5 linked regions of the Halopiger aswanensis genome follow. The main gene of each other region encodes a partner of the protein of the gene in region 3 in a complex. Links are inferred from orthologs where the notes say so. Each region holds a gene or a part of one and is shown on either strand. Other genes may lie near its edges.

Region 1 (4,208 bases), on a different replicon or contig from region 3:
CGCGCTCGACGCTGGCCTTGTTCATGACCAGCGCGTCCTCGATGTTGAACCCCTCGTAGCTCATGACGGCCACGACGAAGTTCTGCGCGGCGGGCCGGTCGTCGTACCCGATCTGCTCGGTGGTCTGGGTCTTGACCATCGAGAGCTGCGGGTAGTGCAGCAGGTGTTGGCGCGTGTCCGGCCGGATCCGATAATTAGCCGACGGGAGGCCCAGCGACTGCTTGATCATCCCCGCCCCCATCGTAATACGCGGACTGGCGTTGTGCTCGGGGTAGGGGATCATCCCCGCACCGATCGAGAACATCAGCGAGGGGTCGATCTCGAGGTGCGTGTGCTTCTCGGTCAGGTCGTCTTCGTCGACGGCGACGAGGATGTCCTCTTCCTCCTCGGCGTCGATGAATTCGATGTACCCGTGGTCGACGAGGTCGCTGAACTCGAGGTCGCCGTCCTCCATCGCCTCGATCTCCTCCTGGGAGATACGGGGTTCGCCGTCCTCGACGACCAGCAGGGGGCGTCGTGCGCGGCCGGCGTCGGCGTTGATGATGACCTCTCGGGTACGGTCCTTGACCGAGACGTTGACCATCTCGCTGACGTCGCCGATACGGCGCGCTTCGCGGATCTGTTCGGCTAACTCGTTCGGGTTCGGGTGTGTTCCCACCAGCGACCCGTTGACGTAGACTTTGGCTTCGCGTTCTTGGCTGCTCATGGATTAGTCGTCCGCCGCGGATGTCGATCGTTCGATGCTGTCGATGCCCGGAATGCCCTCGACGCCCATCGAGGCGAGTTCGCGCTTCAACGCCTGCTCGTCCTCGATGTTCTGCGAGAGCTCGACGGCCTGGGCGAAGTTCTTCACCAGGCCACAGTTCGGTCCCTCCGGGGTCTCGGAGGGGCCGATGCGACCCCACTGGGTCGCGTGCAGGTCCCGCGCTTCGAAGTGCGGCTGCGAGCGCGAAAGCGGGCTGCGCAGGCGCCGCAGGTGCGAGAGAACCCCCATGTAGTTGGTGCGGTCGACCAGCTGGGAGACGCCCGAGCGGCCGCCGACCCAGTTGCCCGTCGCGATCGGGTGCTCGAGGCGCTCGGTCAGGACGTCCGACCGAACGACGGTCGAAACGGAAAGCTGCCGATTACGCATGTTGGCGCGCTCGAGTTGGTACTTCACGTCCCGGGCCAGCTTGTTCAGCGCGGTCCGGAACAGGTCCTTCATCAGGTCGCCCGAGACCTTCAGCCGCTTGTTGGCGTAGTGGTCCTTGTCGTCGGCCTCGCGGCGGCCGAGCGCGAGCTCGAAGCAGGCCTCGGCCATCCGACAGAGGTAGTGAGCCTTGTTGATGCGGACGTCCTCCTCCGGAACGCCGTCCTCGTGGAGGTGCGGGAGAAGGTAGCGGTCGATGACGTAGTTGGCCCGCTTGAGCTGGTAGTTCTTGCCCTGGCCGGAGGCGACCCGCTTCCCGAGGGCTTCGATGGCTTCCTCCTCGGTCTGGACTTCCGCTTCCTCCAGGTTCTCGAGCATGTACTTGACGACCTCGGGGTCGTTCGAGACCTTGTGGACGATCTCCTCGTCGGACTCGAGCCCCAGCGCACGCACGAGGGTGACGAAGTTGATCGATCCCGAGACCGAGGGGAACGAAACCTCAAGCAGGCCGTCCCGGGTCCGTTCGCAGAGAACGAGCGCGCGGTAGCCGCGGCGTTGCGAGAAGGTCTTGGCGACCTGAATCTCGTCGCCGTACTTGGTGTCGTACTCCGCGAGGATCTTGTTCGGTGCGAGGTCCTCGCTGGTCATCAGGACTCGCTCGGAGCCGTTGACGATGAAGTAGCCGCCGGGGTCGGCGGGGTCCTCGCCGATCTCGATGAGTTCTTCGTCGGAGAAGCCGGCGATGTTACACTTCTCGGAGCCGACCATGATCGGCATCCGACCGATCTTGGTCTCCGTCGAGTCGACGACGCGCTCGTCGCCCTCCTCGCCCTTGACGATGGACATCTCCATGAAGACGGGCGCGGAGTAGGTGATGTTACGCAGGCGCGCTTCCTGCGGATACAGCAACTCCTCGGAGCCGTCGGCCTCCCGAACGCGAGGGGTGACGACGCGCACGTCGCCCAGTTCGACGTGAACCGGTTCCTCGCCTTCCTTGTCGCCGATGTCAGTGTCGATCGTCTCCTTCTCGTCGACGACCTCCTGCATCCCCCGGTTGAGGAAGGAGTTAAAGGAGCGGTAGTGGTGTTCAGCGAGCCGTTCCCTCGAGAAGTATTCGCGCGAAATTTCCCGCCGCGTGTCGCGATCCAGTTCCATTGCCATTTATTCCACCACGAGTCGGTATACGACTGCCTGGTCGGTTGTCCGTGAGTCCCGAACGATCTTGATGACGTCGCCGACCTCCGCTTCGTCGGGGAGAGCGGGGTCGTTGCGCTTGATTTTCGGCAGATCTGTACGATCGATGTCGTACTCGTCGAGCACCTCCTCGAGCGTCTCCTCCTCGAGGACGGTGTGCTCGGGTACGAGTTCGTGTTGGCTTACGTCTACCATGTGTTGTGGGTGTGCGTGTCGGCTATCGGGAGAGAAGCGGCTGTCACGAGATACTACAGTTAGATACCGGCGGGAGGCATTTAACGGTTACTAACTCGACCCACAAGCACGGCTACCCGGCCGGCCGATCCGGTCCGGAACGACCGAGCACGTCTGAGAGTACCTGACTATCGGTTAAATTCCTTGTGGGTCGTGCGAGTAACTGACATTCGGTTCGTCGGGGTCCCAAAGCGGTCCGCTCGAGAACGGCAGCGGCGGACGGGAACGGACGCGACGGGCTACAGATATCCCAGCAGCGTCCCGGCGAGGACGGCGATCCACCCGACGGCGCCGACGACGAGCAGATCGTTGAGTCGACCGTCCCGCGTCGCCCGGCCGACCGCGCTGCCGGCGATCAGTCCCAGCGCGGCGACCACGAGCATCCGCTGGAGGATGACGTCGACCGGTAACACGTCGACGCCCAGCAGCGCGTAGTCGAGCCAGATCGCTACCGCGAGCGACAGCGACGCGGCGAGGGCGGCGTCGAGTCGCCGCTCGAGGCCGCTCGCGATCGCGTAGGCCGCGACCGGGAGTCCGACGGCGATGAACGGATACAACAGCCCTGCGATCATGTGCGCCGTGAGCGCGTCGACGGTCCGATCCAGGGCGATGCCGGCGATACGGACGCCGAGGACGATCGCGAGAATCGTCGCGGCGAGCACGAGGTGGCGTGCGTCGACCCGCTCGGCGGCGGCCGCCAGTCGCGCCCGATCGGTCTCGGTCACGTGGGCGGCGACTCGCTCGCGGAACCGCTCGCGACGGGTCGTCGAGCGCGCGTCCCGCCGCGCCGCGAGTCCGAGGGCGACCGGCAGGATCGCCATCGCGGTGAGATCGACCCGCGTCGCCCAGCCGTCGGCGTCCGACCCGCGAGCGTTCCCGAGGTAGATCCGCTGGACGTCCTCCTGGATGTCGACCGAGGGAATCGCCATCAGATCCGCCTCGAGTCGCGCTTGGGCCTGGGCGGAGCCGTGGACGCGGTGGCGCAGCGTAAACCAGTCGAAGTGCTCCGAGTGGGTCTGCATGACGACCCACCGATCGTCGGGGTTGGGACTCTCGTACGCGCGGATGTGATAGCGGTGGCCGTAGTACTCGCCGTCCTCGAGTTGGAGGGTCTCGGTGGTCCAGTACCCCTCCTCGTCGGGCCCCGGATCGAGGTAGGCGTACCGGGTTGCGCCGTCGGCCTGCGACCACGGAATCGAAGTCGGCGCGATTGCCCGCGGAGCGTCGGTTTCGGCCGTCGCGTTCGGCTCCGGGGGCGGCACCGAACTGTTGTCGGGTGCCTCCGCCGGAATCGTCTCGTTCCCGGATTCGGTTTCGGTCTCGTTATCGGCCGCGCCGACGAGGTCGCCGGACTCGAGGTGGTCCTCGGCCGTCTCGTTCCAGTCGCCGTCCCCGTGTTCGGCTAACAGGCGGACGATCTCGTCGGTCTCGCCGCGGACGATCACGTTGATCGGACTCCGCTTCTCGTGGGCGGTTTGTGCGCTTAAGTACGGCCAGAACCGACTGTCGCTGTCCTCGAGTGAGACGAGTTCCGGTTCGGGTTCGGATCCGGACTCGATCGCCGGGTCGGAAGCCACCTCGTCGCTTGTGGGAGTGAAAAACAGCGACGGCCCGCCGACGAACAGGAACGCGACCGCGACGACGACCGCGG
Region 2 (4,025 bases), 1.0 Mb from region 3 along the record:
GTAGACGACCGAGAGGGCCTTGCGACCCTTGTTGTTGGTCGGGACGACCAGGTCGACGTTGCTGACCTGGTTGTTCGAGTCGCACATCGCGATGACCGGAATGCCCACCGTGATGGCTTCCTTGACGGCCTGAGCGTCGCCGATCGGGTCGGTGACGACCAGCACGTCCGGCTCGATGTAGCCGTCGTACTTCGGATTCGTCAGGGTACCCGGGATGAAGCGGCCGGTGCGGGCGCGAGCGCCCACGGCCTCGGCGAACTTCTCGGCCGGGAAGCGACCGTACTGGCGGCTCGAGGTGACCAGGATCTGCTCGGGGTCGTAGTTCGCGAGGAAGTCCGCGGCCGTACGGATGCGCTGGTCGGTCTTGGAGACGTCAAGCACGTAGAGGCCGTCGGTCCGGACGCGGTGGATGAACCGCTCCATGTCCGAGGTCTTCTGCTGGGTACCGATGTGGACACCGGCGCCGAGGTAGTCCTCGACGGGGATCAGCAGGTCCGCTTCCTCGTCGGACATCACGTCGTCGTCGAGGGCGGGACCGGCGTCTTCCTCGGTTTCGGTTTCGGCGTCGGCCTCGGCCTCGTCGGCTTCGGCGTCTGCGGACTGTTCGTCTACTGGCTCGACGTCCTCCTCGGCGGCGGGGCCAGCCCCTTCGGCTGGCTCCTCGTCGATTTCCTCCTCGGCGGCGTCGAGCCCTTCTTGGGTCGTGTCGTTGTCTGTCATGTCGCGTCGTCTGCGATTCGAATGAGCTCGTTGAGCTTTGCGGTTCGCTCGCCGCCGACGGCACCGGTCTTGATGAACGGTGCGTCGGTCGCGACGGCGAGGTGTGCGATCGTCGTGTCCTCGGTCTCGCCCGAGCGGTGGGAGATAACCGAGTCGTAGCCGTTCTGCGTGGCGAGTTCGATCGCGTCGAAGGCGTCGGAAAGCGTCCCGATCTGGTTCGGCTTGATCAGGATGCTGTTTGCCGCGCCGCGATCGATCCCGTCGACGAGACGGTCGGTGTTCGTGACGAACAGGTCGTCACCGCAGATCAGCGTCTGGTCGCCGACCTCGTCGGTGAGTTCGGCGAAGGCGTCGTAGTCGTCCTCATCGAGCGGGTCCTCGACGTAGACGAGGTCGTACTCGTCGACCAGCTCCGCGATGTACTCGATCTGTTCCTCGGTGTCGCGGCTGACGCCGGCGGACTCGTACTCGTAGGTTTCCGAGTCGGCGTCGTACATCTCGGCGGCCGCGACGTCGAGGCCGAAGCCGATGTTGAAGCCGACGTCGTCCTGCACCGTCGACACCGCCTCGTCGACGATTTCGAACGCCTCGCTGTCGTCGATCGAGGGCGCCCATGCGCCCTCGTCACCCTTGCCGGAGGGATGTCCGCGCTCCTCGAGCAGGTCGGCGACTTCGGCGTGGACGGCCGCGTTCGCGAAGACGGCGTCCTCGACGCTCGGTGCGCCGACGGGTGCCGCGAGGAACTCCTGAATGTCGGTCGCGTCGGCGGCGTGTTCGCCGCCGCCGACGACGTTACCGAGCGGCGTCGGGAAGTTCTCTCCGCGGAAGGTGCCGCCTAAGTGCTGGAACAGCGGGGCGCCGAGCACGTCGGCGCCGGCCTTTGCGGCGGCCATCGAAATAGCGACCGCGCTGTTGGCACCGATCTCGGAGAAGTCGTCCGTGCCGTCGGCGGCGCGCAGGATCGAGTCGACCTCGCGCTGGTTGCCGGCGTAGGCCTCCCCGACGAGGCGGGGGACGGCGTGTTCGCGGGCCGCGGCGATCGCCTCGGTCGGCGGTCGCTCGACGGCTTCGTACTCGCCGGTACTGGCACCGCTCGGTGCTGCTGCGCGGCCGAAGCCGCCGCTCTCGGTGACGACGTCGGCTTCAACGGTCGGGTTGCCGCGCGAGTCGAGGATCCGTCGGAGTCGAATGTCGGTGATTAGCGTCATACTACGCTCACTCGTTCCCTCGTTTGACGGTAAAGGGCAACACGCCGGCGTCGTACTCTTCGGCGGCGATCAGGATCGGCTGCGTCTGATCCGTCTCGATCAGCACGGGCGCCCCGTAGGACACCTGCAGCGCTCGCGCACCGAGGATTCGCGCCTTCTCGTAGCGGTTGTGTCGTTGCTGTTGCATAGGTTGGGTGGTGCGTTACTGGTAGGGGGAGACGACGTCGACGAGGTCGGTGTGACTGACGAGCATCCGCCGACAGCAGTAGCGGTCGACACCGAGGTCGTCGAGAACCTTCTGTGGGTCCTCGTCGCCCTCGTTGGCTCGCTCGTCGAACTCTTCCCAGTGTTCGCCGACGACGTTGCCACAGGTGAAACACCGGACCGGTACCATCATGATTGGATCACCTTAGCGGTAGGACTTCTGGTAGCGGGCCCGCGCACCGGGGCCGCCCCACTTCTTCGGTTCGGACTGGCGAACGTCGTTGACCAGCAGCGAGCGGTCGAACTCCATGAACGCGTCCCGGAGCTCGGCGTCGTTGGTGTGCTGGACGATGCCGCGTGCGATCGCGGTGCGGACGGCGTCTGCCTGCCCGCTGATACCGCCACCCTCGACGCGGACGTCGATGTCCATCTCGCTTCGCAGGTCCTCTCCCGCGATGCGGAACGGCTCGAGCATCTTGAGCCGGGACATTTCCGGCTCGACCAGCTCGACCGGCTTGGAGTTGATTCGCACGCGACCCTCTCCGTCGCGCACGGTGGCGCGAGCGACGGCCGTCTTTTTCTTGCCACTCGTGTTGGTTACCATGTGACGTTAGCACCCAGTTGGTCTGCGACTTCGCCCAGGTGGACGAAGCGGATGTTCGAAAGTCGATCCAGCGACGTCCCCTCGAGGATCTGGGCGTCCTGCTCGTCTTCGTAGGGGTTGCCGACGTAGACGCGGACGTTTTCGAACGCCTCGCGACCGCGCGGCTTCTTGTACGGCAGCATGCCCCGGATGGACCGCTTGAAGATCGTGTCCGGTCGCTTCGGGTAGTAGGGACCGCTGTCGGAGCCGAGCTGGAGTCGCTTGCGGTAGGTCTGGAAGATGTCTTCCTTGTCGCCGGTGATGACCGCGTCCTCGGCGTTGACCACCGCGACGCGCTCGCCGTCGAGCGCGCGCTGGGCGACCTCGCTGGCGACGCGACCGAGAATGCAGTCTCGGGCGTCGACGACGACGTCGGCGTCGAAGTCGGAAATGTTTACACTCATGCGATCACCCGCACGTCGGATCCTTCGGGGTTCTCTTCGAGCAGTTGCTCGAGCTGTACGGTCTCGCCGACCTGATCGATCTTCGTCTCGGCCGACGAACTGAAGTCGACGGCTGCGACGGTGACCGACTTCTGCAGTGCGCCCGAACCCAGCACCTTGCCGGGAACGACGACGGTCTCTTCTTCGCGTGCGTATCGCTCGATGCGGCCCAGGTTAACCTCAGCGTGGGTACGCCGGGGCTTCTCGAGTCGATCCGCGATGTCTCGCCAGACGTCGGCGTCCGTCTCGCGGGACGTCGACTTCAGCTCGGCGATGAGATCATTGAGCCTCGGATTCGTTTTGCTACTCATTGGTATCCTCCAAATAACTGCGAGCGGTTGCGACGCGTCATGCGGCAACCGCGACTGTAGTGATTGTGACTGCAATACCGGCGACCGACGACGCGAGCACTGCGGCCGTGGGATCGACGTCGATCCTGGACGGTCACACTGCTCGTCGGTCGCGTGGTACCGATGTGAGAGAAACGGAAGTGAGGTTGATGCAGGGAGCAGGATTTGAACCTGCGGACTCCTACGAGACAGCGCCCTGAACGCTGCGCCGTTGGCCTGACTTGGCTATCCCTGCTCGCACTTCCGTGTACCCGTCGCCCCTTCAAACCCCTTTCGATTCCATCGAGCGAGGAGGCTGCCGTCCCGGCCTCGCGGCTCACGGCGCCGGAACGGACACTGCCGTCCTCGTGCAGACACGCAGACACGGTGGGTCGGGGGCGTCGGGTCATATCTATCTAAAGCTGTACTGCGTCTTCGAGTTCGGTTGCGCGCGATTCGAGCGTCTCGGCGGCTCGAG
Region 3 (4,148 bases):
TGCACGCCCGGTGGGGCCGCGAGGCCGTACTCCACGCCGGCGTCGCCGCGGGGGATGCGCCACGCGAAGAACGTTGGCGGGGTGAGGTGGACGTCGACGAAGTCCTGGTCGTCCGCCTCCTCGGAGAAGGCGAGCACCCCGTGGAGCAGTTCGTCGGGTTCCGGAAGGTCGAGTTCGTCCCGGACCCTCGAGCGCGGGCCGTCGCAGCCGGCGACCATGCGGGCCTCGTGGGTGACGACGCCGTCGGGACCGTTCGCGACGACCTCGACGCGATCGTGGTACTCGCGGACGTCGGTGACGGTGTGTTCCTCGCGGACGTCCGCGCCGGCCTCGCGGGCGAGGTCCGCGAGGTGGCGGTCCAGCCCGACGCGGTCGATGACGTTCGAGGCGACCTCGCGCTTGTAGAAGGGATAGGCGTCGCTGCGCGGGCCGCCGACGTGGAATCGGGCGCCGTAGATCTCGTTTTGAAAGAGGTCATCGCGGGCGCCGCGGCCGGTAAACTCCCAGATGTCGGTGCTGACGTGGCCCGAGCAGGCCAGGGGGGTGCCGATCGTCCCCTGCTCTAACGCCAGCACGTCGTAACCCTTCTCGGCGGCCCGCCTCGAGAAGCGCGCACCGGCGGGGCCGACGCCGACAATGACGAAATCGTACATGTCGGTCACGTTCACGTCGGCCGGTAAATATCCTGTCGAACGGCGGGGCGACGGTCGAAGGCACCCGTCGGCTCGCCAGCCTTGCTATCGCGTGCCTCCGGTCTCGCCGACGCCATCGGCGTCGCTTTCCGCGGCCTGTTTCAGGATCAACGGCGTCACCACCATATCGAGGACGGCGATCCCGAGCGCGGCCAACTGCATCGTGCCCTCCAGAAAGAGGATCGCAATCACGGCGATCACGAGCCCGCCCGAGAGACCGATTCCCCATCGAACCGTCGGTTCTGTCAGATCCATGCCGAACTGTTAGCGAATAAATGATATAAATCCAACCACTCGTTTCGGGTGTCGAAACCGCGACGGTGCCACACTCCGTCCGCCGGTTCGTTACTCGTCGCGTTCCTCGAGCAACGTCCACAACCGCTCCGTATCGCCCTCGAAGCGCTCGAGCAGCGCCCGCATCCGCTCGCGGTGGTCGTCGGTCACGCGCACGTGGACCATCCCTTCGCCGGGCTGGCCGTAGACGACGCTTGCGCCCTCGGGAGCGGCGACGATCGCCGGCAGGGCGACCAGATCCTCCTCGCCCTCGACGAGGATCGTCGTCGGCTCGTCGCGGGAAAGGGCCTCGAGCAGCGCCTCGATGACCTCCACCGAGATTTCGGCGGGCGGGTTCACCGCCTCGAGATGGGTCTCGGCGGTGATGGTTCGGCGAACGTCCTCGTCGACGGCCTCGCGCTCGGTGCGCTCGTCGACGAGCGCCACGTCGGGCGCGCGGCCGGCCTCGAGCAGGTGGTAGGTGACGACGTCGCCGACGGCGACGAGGGTGCCGTCGACGTCGGCCAGCAGCCGCTCGGCGTCGGTCTCGATCGGCCCGATCGGCTCCTTGAGCTCCGCGCGGAGGCCGTCGGGCAGCGTCAGCAGGTGCTGGTAGTCGCCTTCGGCGTCCTCGGTGGCTTCGCTTCTGTCGACGTCAGGATCGGTATCGTCGGTCACGGATGTGCGTGGAGAAGTCGGCGTTTCGTGGCTGTGGCTCGTCCTCGAGTTCGCGTCGAAACCGCGATCAGCGGACCTTCAGCGCGTACGCGCCCGGCTCCGTGATCTGCATCTCGCTGGCGATCTCGCTGTCCTCGGGGTGGGCGATGACGACGTACCCCGCCCAGTCCTCGGTCAGCGACGAGGAGTTACAGGCGTCGCAGGTGTCGTTGTCCGGTTCGTTCACGCGGTGGCACTCTCGGCAGACGAGGCGATCGGATGCCATGGTTATTCACCCTCGGTCGTGGTGGTCGCTTCGCGCTTTTCGTGTTCCTCCTCGAGCCAGGCGTGCTTGCCCAGGCCCGGCTGCTTCGCGGTGAGACCGATCTTCGAGTCGCGCGGATTGCGCTCGTCGATGCTCTTGGTGACGATGCGGGTGCGGATGGCGTCCTCGACGCCGAGCGCACGATCGGACTCGTTGGAGGAGAGCCGCTGGTTCTCGCCGTCGAAGGCGAGGTACTCGTCGCTGATCTGGGAGACGTGGAGCAGTCCGTCGACGGGGCCGATCCCGACGAAGGCGCCGAACTCGACGACCTCGACGACCGTCCCGTCGACGACCTCCTGCATCTGCGGATCGAAGGTGACGGCGTCGAAGTCGGCTTCGTAGTAGACGCCCGGTTCGTTCGGGAGTACCGTCCCTTCGCCGATGTCGTGAACTTCGGTGACGGAGACGATGCTCCCCACCTCCTCGTCCATCCGTCCTTCGAGTTTGTCCTGCAGCAGTCGCTTCACGAGGTCCGGCGAGACGTCGCCGAGTGCCTCCGGCGGTACTTCCACCGTGTCCTTTAGTCTGACCCGTTTGTACATCTATGGTTGAGTGATCGCTAACTTGTTTCTCCCGCGTAATGCAATTACCGGTACGCTCGCCTCGAGCACCCGGTCGCGCAGCGGGCGGTCGTTCGTGACGACGTAGTCGACGTTGCCCTCGCGGGCGAGTTCGACCAAGGCGTCGTCGGCGTACGATGCCTCCGTATCGACGATGAGACAGCGTTCGGTCGCCAGATCGTGGCCGACGTTGGCGGCCGTCCCCTCCGTCCCGCCTTTCTCGGCGAGGCGACGGAGTTCCTCGACGACGGCCTGGGGCGCGGTCGGCTCGAGATCGTCGAGCAACCGATCGAGTTCGTCGAACAGGCGGACGTCGAGTTCGACCGGCATCATGAGCGCGCTCGTATCGAGCGCGACCCGTGCGCCGGTGTCGGTTCCAGTTCGATCCGGTGTCCCCGTACTCATCCTGGTCCGTCGTCGATGGCCGTCGTGTTACTCCTTGAGCGTCCCGAGTCCGATCAGCCGCCAGCGGGCGCCGATGCGGCGGTTGATCGCGATCTTCGCGCCCGGTTCGGCCGCGACGGGACGCTTGAGATTGACCTCGCACTCGCCGCCGCGGGCGCTGGTGACTGCGCCGACGGTCGTCGCCGTCCCGACGGTCATCATCAGGGGTTCGCCCGTGCTGATCTCGTCGACTGTCTCGCCGCTCTCGGCGCCGACGACGCGCTCGAGCAGGTCGACGTCCATCGTGAAACTCTCCCAGGTCGGCGGGAGCGAGCCCGGCGGTCCGGCCAGCCGACCCGCGAGCGCGTCGCCTTTCGTCAGCGACGGATCGAGGCCGGTCCCGACGCCGAGCAGGCCGCCCGGCGTGGCCGTGTCGACGTTCTCGCCGCCGGCCTGCAGCGAGCGGATCGTCGTCTCGATCGGGACGTACTCCGTCTGGCCGCCCTCCTCGACCTCGCGGCCGGGGCGGATCTCGATCTCGTCGTCGACCTCGAGTTCGCCCTGGACGAGGCTGCCGCCGAGGACGCCGCCGGCCAGATCGGCGGCGGACGTCCCGGGCTTGTTGATGTCGAAGCTGCGGGCGACGTGCATCAGCGGATCGGCGTCGGGATCGCGCTCCGGCGTCGGGATCTCCTCTTCGATCGCCTGGATCAGCAGGTCGAGGTTGACCTCCTGGCCGGCCGAAACCGGGACGACCGGCGCGTCCTCGGCGACGGTACCCTCGACGAACTCCTGGATCTCCTCGTAGTTCTGTCGGGCCTGATCGCTGCTGACGAGGTCGACCTTGTTCTGGGCGATGACGATGTTGTCGATCCCGATGATATCCAGCGCCATCAGGTGCTCTTCGGTCTGTGGCTGCGGGACGGGCTCGTTGGCGCTGATGACCAACACGGCGCCGTCCATCAGCGATGCGCCGGAGAGCATCGTCGCCATCAGGGTCTCGTGCCCCGGGGCGTCGACGAACGAAACGGTCCGCAGCGGCTCGCTCGGGGAGCCGTCCGGACACTCCTCCTCGACGGTGTAACACTCGGGTTCGTCCAGGTCGGGGCAGTGGCGGAACGTCGCGTCCGCGTAGCCGAGCCTGATGGAGATGCCACGCTTCATCTCCTCGCTGTGCTGGTCGGTCCACGAGCCGCTGAGGGCCTGGACCAGCGTGGTCTTGCCGTGGTCGACGTGACCGACGAGCCCGATGTTCAC
Region 4 (3,965 bases), on a different replicon or contig from region 3:
GTTCGTTGCCGACCGGCTCCCAGCCGACGCGTTCGACGTGGACCGTCTCGCGCCAGCCGGGGCCGCCGACCGCGATGGTCTCCTCGCCGGTGAACGAGAGCCGCTGACTCGTGACCGCCTCCATCCAGATGTTCCGTCGCTCGCTCGAGACGATGACGCCGCTGGCCTCGAGCCCGCTGTCGTCGACCACCGCGTCGATGCCGATGCCGGAGACGAGTTCGTTCTCGACCTCCTCGCCGTACTCGATCGTGTAGTCCTGAATGCGGATCGCGTCGCTCGAGGCCTCGGTCGACTCGTAGACGGCGAGGTTGACCGGGATCGCCGTCCCGGCCAGCACCGCGAGCACGAGGAGAACGACCAGAAACGCCGAACTGCGCCGCGTCGCGTCCGCCAACGGCGACCGGTCCGAGTCGTGCGTTCGTCCGCCGCCGGCGAGTTCGCGGATCCGCTCGAGTCGCCTCGGGCCGCGGTCAGTGCCTCCGCCGTCCGCACTGTGGGGCCACGCGCCGGCGGCGATCTCGAGCGGTCGATCGACGAGCGACTTCGAGCGACGGTCGTCTTGACCCCGCAAGCGTGCGACGAACCGACCGACGCGCCGTGGGACGACCGGCTTATCGGATCCTGCTAGCGCGACCGTGATCACCAGCGCGAGGACGGTGACGATGACGACGCCGGGACCCCGAAAGAGGATAAAGGAGTTCCCCTCGCCGTACCAGTAGATCTGCCACAGCCCCCGCGAGAACGCGAAGACCAGGATCGCGATCCAGACGTGGAGTGCGTTCGGCCGGCGGTCGCGGCGCTCGAGGACCACCGCGCCGAGGACGAGTCCGATGAAAAAGCCGAGCGCGTGCCCCTGGATCGCGATGCCGGCCCACCCTGGTGCGGTCGGCGGACTCTGTTCGACGACGTGGACGTACACCGGGTTTCGGATCGCGCGGTAGATCGTCAGCAGGACGCTCTGTAGCCCGATCGCCGCGATGAGCGTCGCGATCGGGTAGTGGACGATCGCGAAGGCGATGATCGCGAAGACGACCCCGGAAAAGCCGATGATCGGGCCGAGCGCGAACACGCTCGTGAGCAGCCCGACGCCGATGACCGCGAGCGGAAAGAGCACGAGGGCCCGGATCCACGGGTTCGTTCGCCACCGCTCGAGGAAGCGGCGGCCGTCAGCCGTCGGGTCGACGTCTCGATCGGGTGTGTAGTGACCCCAGGCGTACTCGGCGATCGGCGCGGCGACGACGGTCCCCGCCATGTTGCCGACGAGATGGCCCAGGTCGGCGTGGGAGAACGCGGCCGTCGCCAGCCCGAACGGATAGAAGAACGACCACGCCCGGTACGGAATCGTCACCGGATCGCTGACGTCGGTGACACCGTCCTGGACGAACAGGTAGACGCAGACGACGAACGCGACGACGACCAGCGTTCCCCACGGCACCCCCATGACGAGCCGCTCGCCGGCTACGTCGCGCCAGCGGCGGGCCGGACGGTCGAGCCGACTGACGGTAGCGAGCGAGAGGGCGACCGTCGCCGCGAGGGCAGTTGCGAGCGCGACCGCGGTCCAGCGCATATCCCTGTGGTGCGACCGCACGCCCATATACCGTTCGCTGTCCGCCGTTCGTCCGTAGACCCCGCCGCCGGTACCCGTCTCACTTCGAGCGACCGGTACCCGCGATCGAGGGCTGCCCGCCTTCGAAAGGTACAAGCGGCCGACGGCCGGATACAGGGGTATGGAACTGCGGGTCACCGAGAGCACCGAGGACGAACTCTCGATCGAAATCGCGGGCGAGGATCACACGTTCATGAACGTCCTCAAGGGCGCACTGCTCGAGCACGAGGACGTCAGCGCAGCGACCTACGACGTGAACCCCGAACAGTCGGGCGGTCAGACGGAGCCGATCCTGACGATCAAGACCGAGAGCGGCGTCGATCCGCTCGAGGCCCTCGAGGAAGCTGCTGTCGACGTCCGCGAGAAGGCGATGTCGTTCCGCGAGACGTTCGAAGACGCTGCGCAGGCGGCGTAATCGGCTCCGGTTTTCGTTCGGATTTCTCCTCTCTATCGCGTCGCAACAGTCGGCGGAGACGCCTCAGCACGTCGCGTAGAACCCGTGAATTTCTCCGTCGTCCGTGACGTGCAGATCGAGTCCTTCTGCGGAGAGGTCGCCGCTCGAGCCGCTGTCGGCCGTCGGTCGGAGGGCATCGGCGATCTCGGCTGCGAGGTCCGATTCGTCGTCGTAGCCGTCGATATCCTCCTCGAGTTGCGGTAACTGCACGGCGACTACGTCCTCGGCCGCACAGTCGACGCCGAACGCGTCGGGATCGGCCGGCTCGGGGTTCGCGTCGCCGTAGTCGCTCGCGATGAGGGCTCGATTCCAGTACTCGGCGAACGCCGCGAGGTCGGCGTCGTAGGTTCGCGAATCGGCCGCACCGCGATCGGTCTCGAGTTCCTCGTGGACCAGTTCCGCCGTCCGATCGAGGTCGATCCCGCCGGCCTGACTCCCGTTTCCGGGTGCGTCCGGCGGCGACGGCGGCCCGATTCCCGGCAGCACCGACGGCGGCACGATGCCGGTCGCGAACAGCGCGACGACGAGCCCGATGACGACCAGAATCGGCGCGTACGGCTTCGCCAACTCGAGCCAGCTCGGCGTTTCGAGCTCCCGATCGATCTCGTCGTAGGTCTGTTCGGTTTGCTCGAGGTCGGGATTGCCGCAGCGAGAACAGGGCGGATTGTTCCTGACGTGATCCCGCCCGCAGTTCGGGCATCGCCAGACGTACTGGGTGCCGGTGTCGACGGTTCCCGGTGTGGCGCCGTCGAGTTCGTCGGGCGCACCGCTCGTGCCCGCACCGCCGTTCGCGTTGCTCGAGTCCTCGTCCGCGCGGACGACGGCCTTCTCGAAGACGTTGTGCCCGCATTCGTCGCAGGGTGGGTCGTTCTCCGCGTGAGGCTTCCCACACCAGGTGCACCGCCACTTCACTGCTTCTAGCGGTTGACTGCGAGAGAATAAGCGTGTCGGGTCGATGGCACGACGGCACGACGGCACGGCCACGACGGCGTAGCCGTCACGACCCGTCGAACGCGACTTCAGAGCCGGACCGGCACGCCGCGTTCGTCCAGATACTCCTTGGTCTCCTCGATCGAGTAGTCGCCGAAGTGGAAGATCGACGCCGCCAGCCCGGCGTCCGCGTCGGCCTCGGTGAACACGTCGTACATGTCCTCCGGACCGCCACAGCCCGAGGAGGCGATGACCGGCGTGTCGACGGTCTCCGAGACCGCCGTCGTCAGCGGGAGGTCGTAGCCGTCCTTGGTGCCGTCCTTGTCGATCGAGTTGACGAAGAGTTCGCCCGCGCCGCGGGATTCGGCTTCGGCGGCCCACTCCATGACGTCGATGCCGGTCCCCTCGCGGCCGCCCTTCTTGGTGCACTCGAACCAGCAGGACTCGCCGTCGACCTCGACGTAGTGTTCGCCTCGCTCGTCGTACCGGCGCTTGGCGTCGACGCTGATGACGATACACTGGCTGCCGAAGGCCTTCGCACCCTCGTTGACGAGTTCGGGGCGCTCTAAGGCGCCGGTGGTAATCGAGACCTTGTCCGCGCCGGCGCGGAGGGTTTCCTTGATGTCCTCGGTGGTGCGGATGCCGCCGCCGACGGTCAGCGGAATGAAGACCTCGTCGGCGACGTCGCGGACGACGTCCAGCATGGTCTCGCGGCCCTCCGCGGAGGCGGTGATATCGAGGAAGACGAACTCGTCGGCCCCGGACTCGTTGTACGCCTTGGCCATCTCGACGGGGTCGCCGGTGTACTCGAGGTCCTCGAAGTGGACGCCGGTGTAGACCGCCGGATCCCCGTCTTCGTCCAGGTCGACGTCGATACACGGGATGATTCGCTTTGTCAGTGCCATGAACGGTGGTTCTTATCGGGTGTTGGCACCCGGGGTAGTAAAGGCGTCTGGATCGGACAATTCGCGCCGT
Region 5 (2,889 bases), on a different replicon or contig from region 3:
CTCGCCGTCCTCCTCGCCCTGCATCGCGGCCGCGATCTGCTGGGAGTACTCGCTGGTGAGGACCTGCTGGACCTCGTAGTAGGTGGTCGGCTTCTCGTGGTCGATGTCGTACTGGACCTCGCCACAGAACGGACAGCGGTCCTTCTTTCGAGCCTGGCGGATCGCCGCCTTCGTCACGTCGTTCAGGTCGCGACCCAGCTTGCGGGACTCGTCGAGCTGGCCGCGGAACTCCTCGCGCTCGTCCTCCGTGAGCAGGAGCCGCGAACACTCGCGACAGGTACCGCGCAGCAGGCGGCGGATGAGCTTCGTAAAGCCGACGTGGATGACCGGCGCGGCCAGTTCGATGTGGCCGAAGTGACCGTTACAGGAACCCGAGTGCTTGCCGCAGGTCTTGCACTCGAGGCCGGGGTCGATGACGCCGAGCCGCGGGTCCATCAGCCCCATGTCGATGGGGAACCCGTCGTCGTCGTAGGTGTCGGCGGTGATGATCTTCGTCGCGCTCATCTCCCGATACTCCTCGGGCTCCATGAGCCCGAAGTTGATCGATCCGATGTCTTTTGGTGTACTGTTTTGCATGGTGAGACGTTAGACGGCGTCCTCCAGTTCGAGTCGCGGTGCGATGCCGAGCGCCTTCATCTCGTCGAGCAGGAGCTTGAACGCGTAGCTCATCTCGATCTCGTGGATGTCGGTCTCCTCGTCACAGTTCGGACAGTAGACGCGGCGTTGCTCGACGTTTTCGACGGCGCTCATCCCGCAGTTCGCACAGATGGGGATGTACTCGCGGTCGGATTCGTCGAGCAGGCGCTCCTTCAGCGTCATGGCGGCGCCGTGGCCGATGAAGACGTCCCGCTCCATCTCCCCGATACGGAGCCCGCCCTCGCGGGCGCGACCCTCCGTGGGCTGGCGGGTCAGGACCTGCACGGGACCGCGCGAGCGGGCGTGTAGTTTGTTCGAGACCATGTGGTAGAGCTTCTGGTAGAAGATCACGCCCACGAAGATCTCGGCCTCGATCTTCTCGCCGGTGACGCCGGAGTACATCGTCTCCTTGCCGGAGGATTCGAAGCCGGCCTCCTCGAGGCCTTCGCGCAGCTTGTCCTCGTCCTCGCCGAGGAACGGCGTCCCGTCGACGCGCCGACCCTCGAGCGAGCCGAGTTTGCCGCCGATCATCTCGAGGATGTGCCCGACGGTCATCCGAGACGGCAGGGCGTGGGGGTTCAGGACGAGGTCGGGGACGAGCCCGCTCTCGGTGAAGGGCATGTCCTCCTGGGGCGCCAGGTGACCGACGACACCCTTCTGGCCGTGTCGCGACGCGAACTTGTCCCCGAGTTCGGGGATCCGCTCGTCGCGCACGGAGACCTTCGAGAGCTTCGAGCCGTCCTCACCCTCCATGAGGGTGACGGTGTCGACGACGCCGCTCTCGCCGGATCGCATGGTAACGGAGGTCTCGCGGCGCTTCTGGGGCGAGAGGCCGCCCATGTCGTCGGGCTCCTCGAGGAATAGCGGCGGGCTCGTCTTCCCGAGCAGGACGGAGTTCTCGTCGACCTCGGTCTCGGGGTTGACGAGGCCGTCCTCGTCGAGGTGCGCGTAAGCGTCCTCGCCGCGGGCCCCGCGGACGTCCTGGGAGGGAATCTCGAAGCGGTCCTCCTGGCCGCCCGGATACCGGCGCTCCTCGCCCTCGTAGGTCCGGAAGAAATGGGAGCGGGCGAGCGCGCGCTCGACGCTGGCCTTGTTCATGACCAGCGCGTCCTCGATGTTGAACCCCTCGTAGCTCATGACGGCCACGACGAAGTTCTGCGCGGCGGGCCGGTCGTCGTACCCGATCTGCTCGGTGGTCTGGGTCTTGACCATCGAGAGCTGCGGGTAGTGCAGCAGGTGTTGGCGCGTGTCCGGCCGGATCCGATAATTAGCCGACGGGAGGCCCAGCGACTGCTTGATCATCCCCGCCCCCATCGTAATACGCGGACTGGCGTTGTGCTCGGGGTAGGGGATCATCCCCGCACCGATCGAGAACATCAGCGAGGGGTCGATCTCGAGGTGCGTGTGCTTCTCGGTCAGGTCGTCTTCGTCGACGGCGACGAGGATGTCCTCTTCCTCCTCGGCGTCGATGAATTCGATGTACCCGTGGTCGACGAGGTCGCTGAACTCGAGGTCGCCGTCCTCCATCGCCTCGATCTCCTCCTGGGAGATACGGGGTTCGCCGTCCTCGACGACCAGCAGGGGGCGTCGTGCGCGGCCGGCGTCGGCGTTGATGATGACCTCTCGGGTACGGTCCTTGACCGAGACGTTGACCATCTCGCTGACGTCGCCGATACGGCGCGCTTCGCGGATCTGTTCGGCTAACTCGTTCGGGTTCGGGTGTGTTCCCACCAGCGACCCGTTGACGTAGACTTTGGCTTCGCGTTCTTGGCTGCTCATGGATTAGTCGTCCGCCGCGGATGTCGATCGTTCGATGCTGTCGATGCCCGGAATGCCCTCGACGCCCATCGAGGCGAGTTCGCGCTTCAACGCCTGCTCGTCCTCGATGTTCTGCGAGAGCTCGACGGCCTGGGCGAAGTTCTTCACCAGGCCACAGTTCGGTCCCTCCGGGGTCTCGGAGGGGCCGATGCGACCCCACTGGGTCGCGTGCAGGTCCCGCGCTTCGAAGTGCGGCTGCGAGCGCGAAAGCGGGCTGCGCAGGCGCCGCAGGTGCGAGAGAACCCCCATGTAGTTGGTGCGGTCGACCAGCTGGGAGACGCCCGAGCGGCCGCCGACCCAGTTGCCCGTCGCGATCGGGTGCTCGAGGCGCTCGGTCAGGACGTCCGACCGAACGACGGTCGAAACGGAAAGCTGCCGATTACGCATGTTGGCGCGCTCGAGTTGGTACTTCACGTCCCGGGCCAGCTTGTTCAG

What was found.
Region 1: ATJ93_RS13375 (region 3) and ATJ93_RS14790 share a complex: the UniProt entries of both Methanocaldococcus jannaschii proteins name them as parts of the RNA polymerase complex. The link is inferred for Halopiger aswanensis from one-to-one orthologs.
Region 2: ATJ93_RS13375 (region 3) and ATJ93_RS08720 share a complex: the UniProt entries of both Methanocaldococcus jannaschii proteins name them as parts of the RNA polymerase complex. The link is inferred for Halopiger aswanensis from one-to-one orthologs.
Region 4: ATJ93_RS13375 (region 3) and ATJ93_RS00415 share a complex: the UniProt entries of both Methanocaldococcus jannaschii proteins name them as parts of the RNA polymerase complex. The link is inferred for Halopiger aswanensis from one-to-one orthologs.
Region 5: ATJ93_RS13375 (region 3) and rpoB share a complex: the UniProt entries of both Methanocaldococcus jannaschii proteins name them as parts of the RNA polymerase complex. The link is inferred for Halopiger aswanensis from one-to-one orthologs.

Annotation. Positions count from the first base shown.
Region 1 is NZ_RAPO01000003.1:170,982-175,189, forward strand. What follows is about bases 1-2,916. They hold ATJ93_RS14790 (DNA-directed RNA polymerase subunit B''), read right to left. Parts: upstream 2,291-2,916; coding sequence 710-2,290; downstream 1-709. Other genes in these bases: rpoB (DNA-directed RNA polymerase subunit B), read right to left, coding at 1-706; ATJ93_RS14795 (DNA-directed RNA polymerase subunit H), read right to left, coding at 2,291-2,518; ATJ93_RS14800 (hypothetical protein), read right to left, coding at 2,797-2,916. In the rest of the region: more of ATJ93_RS14800, read right to left, coding at 2,917-4,208. UniProt on the Methanocaldococcus jannaschii protein: DNA-dependent RNA polymerase (RNAP) catalyzes the transcription of DNA into RNA using the four ribonucleoside triphosphates as substrates. The Rpo2 subunit (Rpo2N and Rpo2C in this organism) is implicated in DNA promoter recognition and in nucleotide binding.
Region 2 is NZ_RAPO01000002.1:310,455-314,479, reverse strand. The notes cover bases 729-3,461. They hold ATJ93_RS08720 (DNA-directed RNA polymerase subunit N), read right to left. Parts: upstream 2,326-3,461; coding sequence 2,131-2,325; downstream 729-2,130. Other genes in these bases: ATJ93_RS08705 (50S ribosomal protein L18e), read right to left, coding at 3,176-3,461; ATJ93_RS08710 (50S ribosomal protein L13), read right to left, coding at 2,730-3,179; ATJ93_RS08715 (30S ribosomal protein S9), read right to left, coding at 2,338-2,736; ATJ93_RS08725 (DNA-directed RNA polymerase subunit K), read right to left, coding at 1,936-2,115; eno (phosphopyruvate hydratase), read right to left, coding at 729-1,928. Also shown: rpsB (30S ribosomal protein S2), read right to left, coding at 1-720; more of eno, read right to left, coding at 717-728; more of ATJ93_RS08705, read right to left, coding at 3,462-3,529; ATJ93_RS08695 (DNA-directed RNA polymerase subunit D), read right to left, coding at 3,964-4,025. UniProt on the Methanocaldococcus jannaschii protein: DNA-dependent RNA polymerase (RNAP) catalyzes the transcription of DNA into RNA using the four ribonucleoside triphosphates as substrates.
Region 3 is NZ_RAPO01000002.1:1,316,485-1,320,632, reverse strand. The notes cover bases 701-3,556. They hold ATJ93_RS13375 (DNA-directed RNA polymerase), read right to left. Parts: upstream 2,490-3,556; coding sequence 1,911-2,489; downstream 701-1,910. Other genes in these bases: ATJ93_RS13365 (translation initiation factor IF-2 subunit gamma), read right to left, coding at 2,940-3,556; ATJ93_RS13370 (PIN domain-containing protein), read right to left, coding at 2,490-2,912; spt4 (transcription elongation factor subunit Spt4), read right to left, coding at 1,711-1,908; ATJ93_RS13385 (GTP-dependent dephospho-CoA kinase family protein), read right to left, coding at 1,038-1,571; ATJ93_RS13390 (hypothetical protein), read right to left, coding at 738-947. In the rest of the region: ATJ93_RS13395 (geranylgeranyl reductase family protein), read right to left, coding at 1-653; more of ATJ93_RS13365, read right to left, coding at 3,557-4,148. UniProt on the Methanocaldococcus jannaschii protein: DNA-dependent RNA polymerase (RNAP) catalyzes the transcription of DNA into RNA using the four ribonucleoside triphosphates as substrates.
Region 4 is NZ_RAPO01000001.1:86,675-90,639, forward strand. What follows is about bases 702-3,374. They hold ATJ93_RS00415 (DNA-directed RNA polymerase subunit L), read left to right. Parts: upstream 702-1,727; coding sequence 1,728-2,021; downstream 2,022-3,374. Other genes in these bases: ATJ93_RS00410 (rhomboid family intramembrane serine protease), read right to left, coding at 702-1,567; ATJ93_RS00420 (hypothetical protein), read right to left, coding at 2,085-2,972; hisF (imidazole glycerol phosphate synthase subunit HisF), read right to left, coding at 3,080-3,374. Outside these bases: more of ATJ93_RS00410, read right to left, coding at 1-701; more of hisF, read right to left, coding at 3,375-3,895. UniProt on the Methanocaldococcus jannaschii protein: DNA-dependent RNA polymerase (RNAP) catalyzes the transcription of DNA into RNA using the four ribonucleoside triphosphates as substrates.
Region 5 is NZ_RAPO01000003.1:169,273-172,161, forward strand. It holds rpoB (DNA-directed RNA polymerase subunit B), read right to left. Parts: upstream 2,416-2,889; coding sequence 586-2,415; downstream 1-585. Other genes in the region: ATJ93_RS14780 (DNA-directed RNA polymerase subunit A'), read right to left, coding at 1-576; ATJ93_RS14790 (DNA-directed RNA polymerase subunit B''), read right to left, coding at 2,419-2,889. UniProt on the Methanocaldococcus jannaschii protein: DNA-dependent RNA polymerase (RNAP) catalyzes the transcription of DNA into RNA using the four ribonucleoside triphosphates as substrates. The Rpo2 subunit (Rpo2N and Rpo2C in this organism) is implicated in DNA promoter recognition and in nucleotide binding.